One region of the Photobacterium sp. MCCC 1A19761 genome, then DNA from elsewhere that is predicted to be linked to it. Evidence: riboswitches for the same ligand, from Rfam matches in the RefSeq annotation. Region 1 holds a riboswitch; each other region holds the start of a gene.

Region 1 (4,170 bases):
TTTTTACAATCCCCTTCCCTGTCCCAACCCGGATCGCGTCCTGAAAAACTGGCCTAATCACTTTCTGTCCGGCTATCCTCATCGCCGGGCAGAGATATCCCCGAGCAAATGTTATGAATATGTTGAATATCCATGTCAGGCATGGCACTCTTCCCGGTACAGCCTAATTGTATAATAAATCAATCATGGCGCTACGCATGAGCCTCATGACCGAGGCAAGCGGCGACGCTCTGCCAGCCCGAACGATTGTTGTATCCCCTTGGATTGACATCGACTCAAATCACTTCACGTTGAAAAGATAATCATGCAAACCGACACACAACAGGATTTAATCCCGGAGACTCGCCTCCACGAGTTCACCTACACAGATGTCTGGAACGGCTTCACGCAATTGGTCCCCCTCTCCTTTTTCGTCATCGTTTTCGGGATCGCGTTCGGGGTGGCTTCGGCGCAAACCGGGCTGGACAACGTTTCAACCATGCTGATGAGTGCCCTGGTATTCGCCGGCGCATCTCAGTTCGCAACGTTGGATTTATGGGGAGCCGACGTGCCCATCATTCCGGTGATGGTCACCGTCTTTGCCATTAATGCACGGCATCTGTTAATGGGGGCAACGCTCTACCCGTGGTTGCGTGAGTTGCCTCCAGCGAAACGCTACGGGGTGATGCTGCTGGCATCGGATGCGAACTGGGCCATGTCGATGCAGGCTTTCAGCCGCAAAGAGCCCGGTCTGGGCCTGCTGATCGGCGGCGGGCTTGCACTGTGGTCATTCTGGATTATCGGCACCTGGCTTGGCCTGTATTTCGGCAATGCCATTTCTGATCCGGTCAGCCTCGGGCTGGATATGGTGATGGGCTGTTTTTTGCTGTCCATGATTGGCGTGGGCCCGAAGAACCTGCGCGTGTTTGCTATTTGGGCCGCCGCTGCCGGGTCATCTCTCTTGGCCTATTGGTATTTACCTGAGAACAGCCATGTCGTTGTCGGTGCGATTGCCGGTGGAACGCTGGGCGCATTTTGGACGGAGAAAAAGTCATGAGCATTGAAACCAGCTTTAGCGGTACCTTATTGATTATCCTGATCATGGCACTGGTGACCCTCGCCACACGCTGGGGCGGGGTGTTTATCATGTCGTTCATTCCGATTGGCTACCGGGTACAGCAGTTTATTACCGCGATGTCCGGCTCGGTGCTGGTTGCCTTATTGGCGCCTTTGGCGGTCGAGGGCGATCTGGGCGCCCGTTTGGCGCTACTCTCAACCGCCGTCGTGATGTTTATCTGGCAGAAACCCCTCCCGGCGATCACCGCAGGGATCATCGCCGCGGCACTCACCCGACAATTTTAGGACTTTGACGGCGAAGCGTGAAATAAAATGAGCTAAAGCCGCATAAAAAATCACGACGGAGATTGACATCCCGTCACCATTGATGATTGAATCAAATCATTCCCTCTCAAAGGGATCAGAAGAGGCGCGTTAACCAGGTAGTCTGTCGGAGGTATCCAAATACCGCTGAACACAGATCAGGGGGCTTAACGCCGAGGTAAGTTTGTATTTGGAAGCAGGCTTATCGGTCACTGGGGCTGAATCCCCAGGGCTGTCACCGCTGGTGGAGAGCTTCTGGTGTTTGTGCTTTTTTGCCCTCAAGAATGGCTCACAGCCATCGGCTTTCTTCGCAATGCCAAGCTCTCTAAACGGATAACAATGACATTCGGATTAGAGATGCCAATTCACAATTCATGCCCTACAACAGAAATTCTGGTATCGCCGCAAGCCACGTCACTCAACCAGACAACGCTATGGACGGCTTTGATCACCCCTTTTCGCGACGATGAGTCGATTGACTTTGAGACACTGACCCAACTAGCCACCGAACAAGACGCCGCCGGTAACGGGATCCTGCTGCTTGGCAGTACCGGGGAAGCACTGGCGATGACACCGACCGAGCAGCAAGCGGTGGTTCGTCATATATGTGCGCTAGAGCTGTCCGTGCCGCTGATGGTCGGCGTCGGCGGCTTCCAGCTTCAGCAGCAACTGCAATGGCTGACCTTCTTAGCCGATTATCCAATTGATGCCCTGCTGCTCCCGGTCCCTTTGTATGCAAAGCCCGGTGCAGCCAGCCAGCAAAAGTGGTTCGAAACCCTGCTGGATGCCAGCCGCTGGCCTTGCATGATTTATAATGTGCCCTCACGGACCGGCGCCGCTCTGGATGCGCAAACTCTGGGCGCAATTTCCGCCCATCCGAATGCCTGGGCGGTCAAAGAAGCCAGTGGCAGCGTGGAGGTGTTCACCCGTTATACGCAAGCCGCCCCGACGCTGCAGTTTTTCTGTGGTGACGATGCGCTGTTTGTTGACTTTGCCGCTGCCGGGGCCTGTGGCCTGGTGTCTGTAGCCGGGAATGCCTGGCCGGAAGCAACCGCCCTGTACGTTCACCAAACCCTGAGCCAGACGGCACCCAGCGTTCAACAAGTACCAAGCTTTCAGCAGGAGCCAAGTTTTAAACAGGAACCAAGCTTTAAACAACTGTGGCAAAGCGCGGGCAACAGCCTGTTTTGCGCAGCGAACCCAATTGCGGTCAAAGCCCTGATGCAGCACCAGGGGCGTCTGCGCCACGCCGGGCTGCGTCCGCCGCTATACATGGACGAATTACCGGATCTGACGCCGGTTCTCAATGCCAATCACGAAATCAATCAGTGGATGCACAGCTGCCAGGCTCAATCATAATGACGGCTGCGCCCGATAACGAGTTCCTTATGATCACAACCACAACTGTTAAAGTCGGTGAGCAACCCACCGGTAATCCGATGGAAGTCCCGGTTATTCATATTCAGGGCCAGGGAAATGGTCCGCGTGTCTACATCCAGGCCAATATCCATGGTGCGGAAGTACAGGGCAATGCGGTCATTTACCAATTGCTGAATCTGTTTCGCCAACATCCCCCGCTCGGGGATGTGGTGATGGTGCCGCAGGCGAACCCGCTCGGCATCAATCAAAAAAGCGGGGAGTTTACACTGGGTCGTTTCGATCCCGTAACCGGTGTGAACTGGAACCGCCAATATCATTTTGGCAGCAGTGTGCTGGAACCTTTTTCCCAAGCCTACCTGAACGCGGAAGAAAGCGAGATCCGGGATGCCTTTCGGGCCCAATTAGTCCAGCAGCTTGAGACAAAACTGGCTTCCCCCTGGGGGCTGACGTGTGGACAACACCTGGCGCTCAACCTGCAAAAAATGGCCGTTGAAGCCGATATTGTGCTGGATTTACATACCGGGCCAATTTCTGCGCGTCACCTGTATGTGCCCGAATATGCCAGAGCGCGCGCTCGCCATTTCCATATTCCGCTCAATATTCTGATCCCGAGCGATTTCAGCGGTGCCATGGACGAAGCCAGCTTCAGCCCATGGTGGCAATTAAGCCAGCACTTTTCCCGGTTAGGACGTGAATTACCGGTAATGGTCGATGCCTTTACCATGGAGCTCGGCTCACAAGAGCGACTGGATGTAGCGGACGCCCGCAAAGATGCCGAAGGCATTTGCAACTATCTGCAACATCAGGGGGTATGGGCCGATCATCCGGTACAACCAACGCCTGCAACGATGCATGCCTGTTACCTTAAGGACTATAAAGCAATCTTCAGCCCTGCCGGCGGTCAGGTTGAATACCAGGCCAGGCTCAATCATCCGCTTCCTGCCGGTGAACCACTGGCAACCCTGTGGCATTTCAACGCATTGGCCAGTGAATCCAATCATAGTCGGGTCATTACCCTACCCTGCGACTGTATTCCTGTACTGCATTTTGCCTCCGCAAGTGTCCAGCAAGGGACTGAGCTCTACAAAGTACTGACCAACACCTTCCCCCTATAGCTGGCCTATCTGGACACATGCTCATCCTGGGTCAACTCAAACCTGCGGGAGTCATGTCCCGCAGTGCCCAGCCCAGCCTGCGTTCATCTCCCCACCACCAACGCATCCCAAAATGGAATCATTACTGCTCACTAATTCACCAGTCACACCGTAACTTGGATGAACTTCACTTCTTTATTCTGAAAAACAGCTACACTGTCGCCGGTTCGCTCACAATTCTCAAAACACTATGTCGGCAAAGCAATTTCACACTCTTTCATTACGTAAAAAGACCGCGCTCCTGTTTGGCTTCGGGCTCCTCGGTATTATTGCAGGC
Region 2 (4,170 bases), on a different contig from region 1:
TGGGGCTATTCACCGGAGGAAGATTTGTCGAATGATGATCTGATCCGGGAAAAATATCAGGGGATCCGTCCGGCGCCGGGGTATCCGGCCTGTCCGGAACATACTGAGAAAGGCACCCTGTGGGAGCTGCTGAAGGTTGAAGAAACGATCGGGATGTCGCTGACGACCAGTTATGCCATGTGGCCGGGCGCGTCGGTGTCGGGTTGGTACTTCTCCCACCCGGACGCGCGCTACTTTGCCGTTGCCCAGATCCAGGAAGATCAGCGTGACAGCTACGCTGAGCGCAAAGGCTGGGATTTGATTGAAGCAGAGAAATGGCTGGGGCCGAACCTGTCGGCTTAGGCTTATGGGTTGGCTTAGGCTCATCGATGAAAGCACCATCACGAAGGGCGCCGATTGGCGCCCTTGCTGTTTCTGGCGTGAGCGATGTGGCTCAGGCTTCCAGGATCTGGCGGTGCAGCGACTGGACCACCGATTTGGCATCCTGCTCCTGGACCAGGAAGCAGAGGTTATGCGGGCTGGCGCCGTAGCAGATCATACGCAGGTTGTAGTCATCCAGCGAGCCGAAGATTTCTTTGGCGGAACCTTTGGTCTGGCTCATCCGGTTGCCAATCAGGGCTACCAGGCACAGGCCCTGCTCAACCTCGACCCGGCACAGCTGGCTGAGTGCTTCCACAGCGGCTTCCGGGAGCTGCGGCGCGCCGCCGGCGGTGTCGGTTTTATCCAGAGTCAGGGAAACACTGACTTCGGAGGTCGTAATGAGATCGACCGAGACTTTGTGCTCGGCCAGGATCCGGAACACCTCCGCCAGAAAACCGTAGGCATGGAACATGTTCAGGCTGGTCAGGGTCACCATGGTCTGGTTGCAACGCAGGGCGAGGGCCCGGAACAGCGGTGCATCACTGACTCGATCACGGATCCAGGTCCCGCCTTGCTCCGGTGCCCGGGACGACCCGATAAACACCGGGATCTGCTGGCGGATTGCTGGGACCAAAGTGGACGGGTGCAGGATCTTGGCCCCGAAGTTGGCCATCTCGGACGCTTCGCTGAAACTGATTTCCCGGATGGGCTTGGCTGCGGCCGTGATCCGGGGATCGGTGGTATACATGCCTGGGACATCAGTCCAGATTTCCAGTGTGGTGGCGCGAAGCGCTTCGGCCACCAGCGCCGCGCTGTAGTCACTGCCGCCCCGGCCCAGGGTGGTGGTATTCCCGTCCTGATCAGCGCCGATAAAGCCCTGGCTGACTACGACCTGCTGGTCCAGCAACGGCTCCAGATGCGCTGTTGCCAGCGCGCGGATGGCATCCGGTTGTGGTATCGCCTTGCCGAACTGGTTGTCGGTGCGCAGGATGTCGCGGATATCGACACGCACCGCGTTCACCCCCAGCTCGCAGAGGATCTGGGTAAACAGGTAGGTAGAGAGGAGCTCGCCATTGGCGACCAGTTGATCGGTCAGCTGGGCACTAGGCTGGGTTGCAGCCTGCGCGGCCAGTGTCGCGACGTTGTCGAGATGGTCATTGATCGCCGGCGTAATTGGCTCCGGCGATGCCAGCTCGTTCAGGACGGCGTAGTGGATATCTTTCAGCTGGGTCAGTAATTGCTGGCGTCGGTCTGTGTCCCGCACCCCGCCGGCCAGTTCAACCAGCAGGTTGGTGACGCCGGAGCAGGCGCTGATCAGCACCACCCGGGCTGCCGGGTTATGTTTGATGATCATGGCACTGCGGTGCATGGCGGTAAAATCGGCAACACTGGTGCCGCCGAATTTGGCGACGGTTAGGGCGGCAGCGTTATCAACAGGGCTCAAAGCAAGTCTCCCAATATCAGTAATGGTGATGAAGATAGGGACTGACTCGGGAGGTTAGTTCCCGACATCCAAGGGTCAGGAGAGCAAATCGGTGAGACGGATAGTTCGCGCTACAACCAGAAGCTCCCCACCTTTCACGATGAAAGGTGACAGCCAGAAGGATTCAACCTTACTGGCCGATACTACCGTTCCCCGAGTCCGGCAGTATCTCGGCGTTACTCCCCCTCGCCAGGATGCCTCGGGGTGGGGCCCCGCAACCTGGTTACCTGGGTAACGCTCCTCTTCTGTTTTTTCCCTGATGATACTTTGATCATCAGGGTGAACAAAAAACGTCCTTCATTGAAGCGGATTTACCGGGGGCTTGTCAATGGGCGAATGAAAAATTATGCGGGGAAAATGCAAGGGTGATCGTTGCGGGGGTGCAGGGTTGCGTCCGGGGGCAATTCCCTGAATACTGGGATATTCCCTGAAACGTTGCCGGTTTTGGTTGCCGCTCAGAGAAATATGAACGCTTACCCAGGAGATATAATAATGACAATTGGTAGTTTTTATCCACCACAACGTACACTGATGGGCCCGGGGCCGTCGGATATCTACCCGCAGGTGTTGCAGGCGCTGAGTCGTCCGACGGTCGGTCACTTAGATCCGCTGTTTATCGGCATGATGGATGAGCTGAAACAACTGCTGCAGTACGCCTTCCAGACCCAGAACCCGTTCACCATTGCCGTGTCTGCGCCGGGTAGTGCCGGCATGGAAGCGTGTTTCGTCAATTTGGTTGAGCCGGGCGATAAAGTGATCGTCTGCCGCAATGGCGTGTTTGGCGATCGGATGCGGGAAAATGTCGAGCGCTGTGGCGGTGAGGCAGTGATGGTCGATAATGCCTGGGGAGAGCCGGTTGACCCGCAGTTGGTCGAACAGGCACTGGAGGCTAACCCGGATGCCAAAATCGTGGCTTTTGTCCATGCCGAAACCTCGACTGGCGCCCTGAGCGATGCTGAAGCGATTGCCAAGTTAGCCCGCCAGCATGACTGTCTGACCATTGTCGACGCCGTGACCTCGCTAGGCGGCGTCCCGCTGCTGGTGGACGAGTGGCAGCTGGATGCCGTGTATTCGGGCAGCCAGAAGTGTTTGTCCTGTGTCCCGGGCCTGTCGCCGCTGACTTTCTCGCCGCGTGCGGTGGAGAGAATTCAGCAGCGCCAGAGCAAAGTTCAGAGCTGGTTCCTGGATCAAAGCCTGGTGCTGGGATACTGGAGCGGTGAAGGCAAGCGCAGCTACCACCATACTGCGCCGGTGAACAGCCTGTACGCCCTGCATGAAGCGCTGGTGCTGCTGAAAAATGAAGGGCTGGAAAATGCCTGGCAGCGCCATCAGGATGCGCACCGGGAGCTGCGTGACGGACTGGAGAAACTCGGGATCGAATTTGTGGTCGAGGAAGCGTCCCGCTTGCCGCAGCTCAATGCGGTGTACATCCCGGACGGTGTCGATGATGCGCAGGTTCGTCAGACCTTGCTGGAGCGTTACAACCTGGAAATTGGTGCCGGACTGGGCGCTTTGGCCGGGAAGGCGTGGCGGATTGGTCTGATGGGATACGCGGCCCGCAGCGAAAATGTGGCGCTGTGCCTGAAGGCCCTGGAGTCGACGCTGAAGTAAGTCAGCTCGGAATCAACCGGAGGCCCGGCACGTGTGCTGGGGGCAGGATCAACAACGGCTACCTCGGTAGCCGTTTTTTTGGGCGTCTGCTCAGCCCGTGAGCCGTGAGCCGTGCACACGGGTCCGTTTCCCGTTTCCTGAGTGGCGTATTACTGCGCGACGGTAGATGGCAGACTTGGCGTCACGCCCTGGCTGACGGGCTGTGCAGCGCCCTCAAAGAGGGAGGCCAGTGCGTCCGGGCTGAAATCATCGGCCGGAAACAGGTACTCGGCTTCCTGGCGAATTTGGGCGGCCCGCGCCGGATCGTCCAGCAACTGGTAGGCGGCGATGAGGTTCTGGTACAAGGCCGGCCGTGGCCAGCTTTTGGCTTTCTCGGTGGCCCAGTCGACATAGTGCTGGATCAGGTCCGGATCCTGAGTTGCTGCGCCCAGGTGGAGTTGGGTGATCGCCAGATCCCACGAGAGCCGGGTTTCCCAGGCCCATGGATTGTTCACGCGTTGCAGATAGCTGATCTCCGGTGGCCGGGAAGTTTCAAACTTGGTCAGCCAGTAGCCCGAGTAGAGTGTGGTCACCATATAGCCGCTGATCAGCAGCGGCAGCAGGATCATGCTGATGCGGATTGTCAGGACATAGTTGATCTTGAGTTTGTAGTACTTGGCGGTGAGGTTATCCACCCAATAGATCAGGAGCACAAAGATCACCCAGTGCACCAGCGC
Region 3 (4,170 bases), on a different contig from region 1:
ATCGCCCGGCCGTGTTCGTCCATCCGAATCACCATATTGGCTTTACGGCCACAGTGACAGATGGTTTTCAGTTCGACCAGCTTATCAGCCCAGGCCAACAGATATTGGCTGCCTTCAAACAACTCGCCGCGGAAATCGCTGCGCAAACCATAACACAACACCGGAATATTCAGTTTATCGACCACTTCGGTCAGCTGGTAGACCTGCTTTTTGGTCAGGAACTGGCACTCGTCAATCAGCACACAGTCAATTTTCTGAGTGGCAGACATGTCCTGCAACCGGACGTACAAGTCATCGTCATCACTGAACAGTTCAGCTTCTTCTTCTAACCCGATCCGGGAACTCACTTTGCCTTTACCGAAGCGATCATCAATGGCCGCAGTGAAAATCACCGGCGTCATCCCACGCTCCCGATAGTTAAAGGATGACTGAAGTAATGTCGTCGATTTACCCGCATTCATTGCAGAGTAATAAAAATACATCTGGGCCATTCGGCTCCCCGTCTCAGGCAAAAAACTTGCGGAATCCTACAGAAAACCGCTTCGAAATAAAAGTACCGTAGCCCAAACACAAGCAAGCCCGCGATATTCGCGGGCTTATCGTGTGAGATGTGTCCAGCACCAGCCGTTAGTTTTTCAGTTTAACAGCCACAGAACTCGGACGACGGGACAGCCACAGCAGGCCCAGACAAACCAGAATAAAGCTGATCAGCGACGCCATAAAAGCCACCGCCACAGAGCTGGTCAGGCCCAGCACCAAGAAGCCGATGGCTGACACCAGGGCAACAGACAGCGCATAAGGCAGCTGCGTCGAGACGTGATCGATATGGTGGCAACGCGCCCCCGTCGAGGACAGAATCGTGGTATCTGATATTGGTGAGCAGTGATCACCGAACACCGAACCGGCCAGCACCGCGCCCAGCATCGGCAGCATCAGCGCAATCTCTGTTGCCGCCGCCAGATCACCGGCGATCGGCAGCATGATCCCGAAGGTTCCCCAGGAGGTTCCGGTCGAGAATGCCATCAGTCCGGCCAGCAGGAACAAGATCACCGGCAGCAACATTGGATTCAGGTTACCCTGAACCAGCGTCGACAGATATTTACCCGTAGCCATGTCGCTGATCACGCTCCCGATGCTCCAGGCGAACAGCAGGATCAGAATCGCCCCGAACATCGACTTGGCACCAATCCACATCGTCTGCGCAACATCACCCACCGCCAGGCGCTGGCGGAAAACCGGCACCAGCGAGGCCATCAGGCCGACAATCCCGCCGTACACCAATGATGTGCCGACATCGGTGTTCTCAAACGCGCCCAGGAGATTGAACGCCTGGCCATCAGCCGCCAAAGCCTGATACCCGGTGAAAATCATAAAAAAGAAGGTCGCCAGGATCAGCATCACAATCGGCATCACCAGATCGCCGACACGACCGTGCTCGCTCTCTTCGATTTCCAGCTCGTCATTCAGATCACGAGCCATGCTGTCATCATCACCTTCATCAAAGCCATGGCCGCGACAGGCTTCCAGTTCATGCTTTTTCATCGCACCGATATCCAACTGGAACCAGGCCACAACGAATACCATCAGCAGCGCGAATACCGCATAAAAGTTCATCGGTGCCAATTGCATAAATGCACTCAGCGGCGAATAGGCTGTCACGCCATGCGACACCAGAATGCCGCCAATCAGCGTAATGATATAGGCGCCCCAGCTCGATGCCGGCATCAGGACACACATCGGTGCCGCAGTCGAATCCAGAATATACGCCAGTTTAGCGCGGGAAACATAAAAGCGATCCGTCACCGGACGGGAGATCGAACCAACGGCCAGGCTATTAAAATAGTCATCGACAAAAATAAAGACGCCCAGAAAAGCCGCAAGCATTTTTGCGCCCCGTTTGCTCTTGATCTTGGTTTGCGCCCACTCCGCAAAGGCACGGGTACCGCCGGACAACGTCAGCAATGCCGTCATCATCCCCAGCAGCACCAGGAAGGCGACAATGCTCATGTTCCAGCTATTGATCGCCCCATCTTCAATAAACAGGCCTTTGGCGGTGGTGCCGATATAGCCCGCTGTCGCCGCGACGGAAAAATCCGTCAGCAACAATGCGCCCAGCAGCACACCAAAACCTAATGAAACGAGTACACGACGTGTCAGAATCGCCAGGCCCAACGCGACCAATGGCGGCAACAACGAAAGAGAGGAATGTGAAAAATCGATGATATTCATGATCTCTATGACAACCGAACTTGGTTGGAGATCTACTGCTGAACACGGCACGTTGCCGTGAGAGAAGAGCATTAGAAAAGGACTAGCCTTATTCCGGACCCCACAGTAGCGCTCCATAGTTAATGTAATTATATACTATGGCAGTGTTGCCCCTATTCGGTGACAACCCCAGCAAACCGGTTTGATAAGCCTGGTTTACTTCGGCATTGGCTCCTTTTGCTGGCTCTCGTCGGAATCACCCTCCAACCAGCTACTTTTAGACAATGCGCCTCTACCCTTAGTCAAGGAATGGTCAATTCTACGCACTCAGCGCTCATTTGCAACAAGTTAAAATGAAAAAATCAACAACATTAGTGAATAATTTTGCCGTATCGCGCAATAATTAATCAAAAAGTCAATCAAGCCCATCAAACAGAATATGAAACACATGGCAATAAAATAACCTGACTGCCAGCTGAATATTCAGACCATGGGATGAAGATCTTCATCCCGATTTATTAAAAATGAGGTTCAGCGAATCGAAATAAGGAAATTGATTTCAAGGTTGGATATTTTGTTTGGCATCAGGTGATTAAAAGTATTATTATTGCCATTATAGTTTTTTGACTGCTATTATTATTAAAAATAGTTGATGCCAACAGGAAAATTAAAATGTCTGATGCAATGAAAGCACTATTGAACCTGCGCAGCCTGCGTGCACTTTCTCGTGAATATACGCTGGAGCAACTTCAGGAAGCACTGGAAAAGCTGCAAACTGTTGTGACTGAGCGTGAAGAATCAGAAGCTGAAGAGCTGGCAAAAGAAAAAGAGCGTCAGGATAAACTGAACCAATACCGTGAAATGCTGATGGCTGATGGTATCGATCCTGAAGAACTACTGGCCACGCTGAGCAAAGCACCAAAATCAAAACGTGCTGCACGCCCTGCCAAATACAAATTTATCGACGAGAACGGTGAAGAGAAGACGTGGACCGGCCAAGGCCGTACACCTTCTGCGCTGAAGAAAGCCCTGGACGAAGGTAAATCTCTGGAAGATTTTGAAATCTAATATTCCAAAATCGTTCTCGTAAAAAAAGCCTGGTATGAGCCAGGCTTTTTTTATTGATTCATATCCCCAAAAAGTGGGAGATGGTGACTGATGGCGAACAATGCCCAAATGGCCTCACCTCACCGTCTGCCAAAATGTAAATAACCTGACTTTCACTCAGTTTATTCAGGCGATCTGAATCACAATAAAAGCCAGACACAAACATCCAGCTTTTTATTTCTCTGGAGTCATCGAATCTGATCGGCCAAATGGCTTACCGCCAAAGCGAAATAGTGTGAACGATTCCACTTCAGCAAGGTCTGGTAATTGTTATAGACCAAGTATGCCCTACCCTTATTATCATCCGGTTGAATAAGCCATGCTTGAATATCGACACGGGGTAACGCTTGGCCATTCAAACGACGAACGCCCAGACGCTGCCATTCAGCCAATGAGCGCCCTTTCGATTTCTCAACACCGAATAAGTCAGCATCGATACGGCTCGGTAGTTGCACTTGTCGGCCCCAGGTATATTGGTCATCCCATCCGGACTGATGCAGATAGTTGGCTGCAGAGGCGAAAACATCCGCTTCCGTTTCCCAGATATCAATACGACCGTCTTTATTCCCGTCAACCGCAAAGGATAAAAAGGAAGTCGGCATAAACTGTGGCTGTCCCATCGCACCAGCCCAGGAACCTTTCATTTTTTTCGGCGTAATATGGCCGGCATCCAATATTTCTAAGGCAGCCATCACCTGGTTGCGAAAAAATGCTTCCCGCCGGCCTTCATACGCCAGGGTTGATAAAGCTTCAATCACATTATAATTGCCCATCAACCGGCCAAAATTACTTTCAACGCCCCAAAGCGCCACAATAAATCGAGGCTGAACCCCCAAATGACGCCCGACGCGATCC

What was found. A riboswitch is a leader RNA that binds a small molecule or an ion and turns the genes downstream of it on or off. The one in region 1 is predicted to bind lysine.
Region 2: another riboswitch for lysine. It lies ahead of lysC (lysine-sensitive aspartokinase 3); the one in region 1 lies ahead of dapA (4-hydroxy-tetrahydrodipicolinate synthase).
Region 3: another riboswitch for lysine. It lies ahead of VV869_RS01290 (Na+/H+ antiporter NhaC family protein); the one in region 1 lies ahead of dapA (4-hydroxy-tetrahydrodipicolinate synthase).

What each region holds. Positions count from the first base shown of each region.
Region 1 covers NZ_JAZGTF010000004.1:191,360-195,529, forward strand. Annotated here, with positions in the region: gene VV869_RS07440 (lipoate--protein ligase family protein) at 1-57, shown strand, start outside; gene VV869_RS07445 (AzlC family ABC transporter permease) at 305-1,036, shown strand; gene VV869_RS07450 (AzlD family protein) at 1,033-1,341, shown strand; lysine riboswitch at 1,453-1,622, shown strand; gene dapA (4-hydroxy-tetrahydrodipicolinate synthase) at 1,699-2,718, shown strand; gene VV869_RS07460 (succinylglutamate desuccinylase/aspartoacylase family protein) at 2,748-3,854, shown strand; gene VV869_RS07465 (bifunctional diguanylate cyclase/phosphodiesterase) at 4,084-4,170, shown strand, end outside.
Region 2 covers NZ_JAZGTF010000006.1:6,307-10,476, forward strand. Annotated here, with positions in the region: gene metH (methionine synthase) at 1-342, shown strand, start outside; gene lysC (lysine-sensitive aspartokinase 3) at 434-1,804, opposite strand; lysine riboswitch at 1,917-2,096, opposite strand; gene VV869_RS07825 (pyridoxal-phosphate-dependent aminotransferase family protein) at 2,336-3,454, shown strand; gene VV869_RS07830 (PglL family O-oligosaccharyltransferase) at 3,604-4,170, opposite strand, start outside.
Region 3 covers NZ_JAZGTF010000001.1:295,903-300,072, forward strand. Annotated here, with positions in the region: gene VV869_RS01285 (thymidine kinase) at 1-491, opposite strand, end outside; gene VV869_RS01290 (Na+/H+ antiporter NhaC family protein) at 628-2,229, opposite strand; lysine riboswitch at 2,328-2,511, opposite strand; gene VV869_RS01295 (H-NS family histone-like protein) at 2,881-3,276, shown strand; gene VV869_RS01300 (lytic murein transglycosylase) at 3,504-4,170, opposite strand, start outside.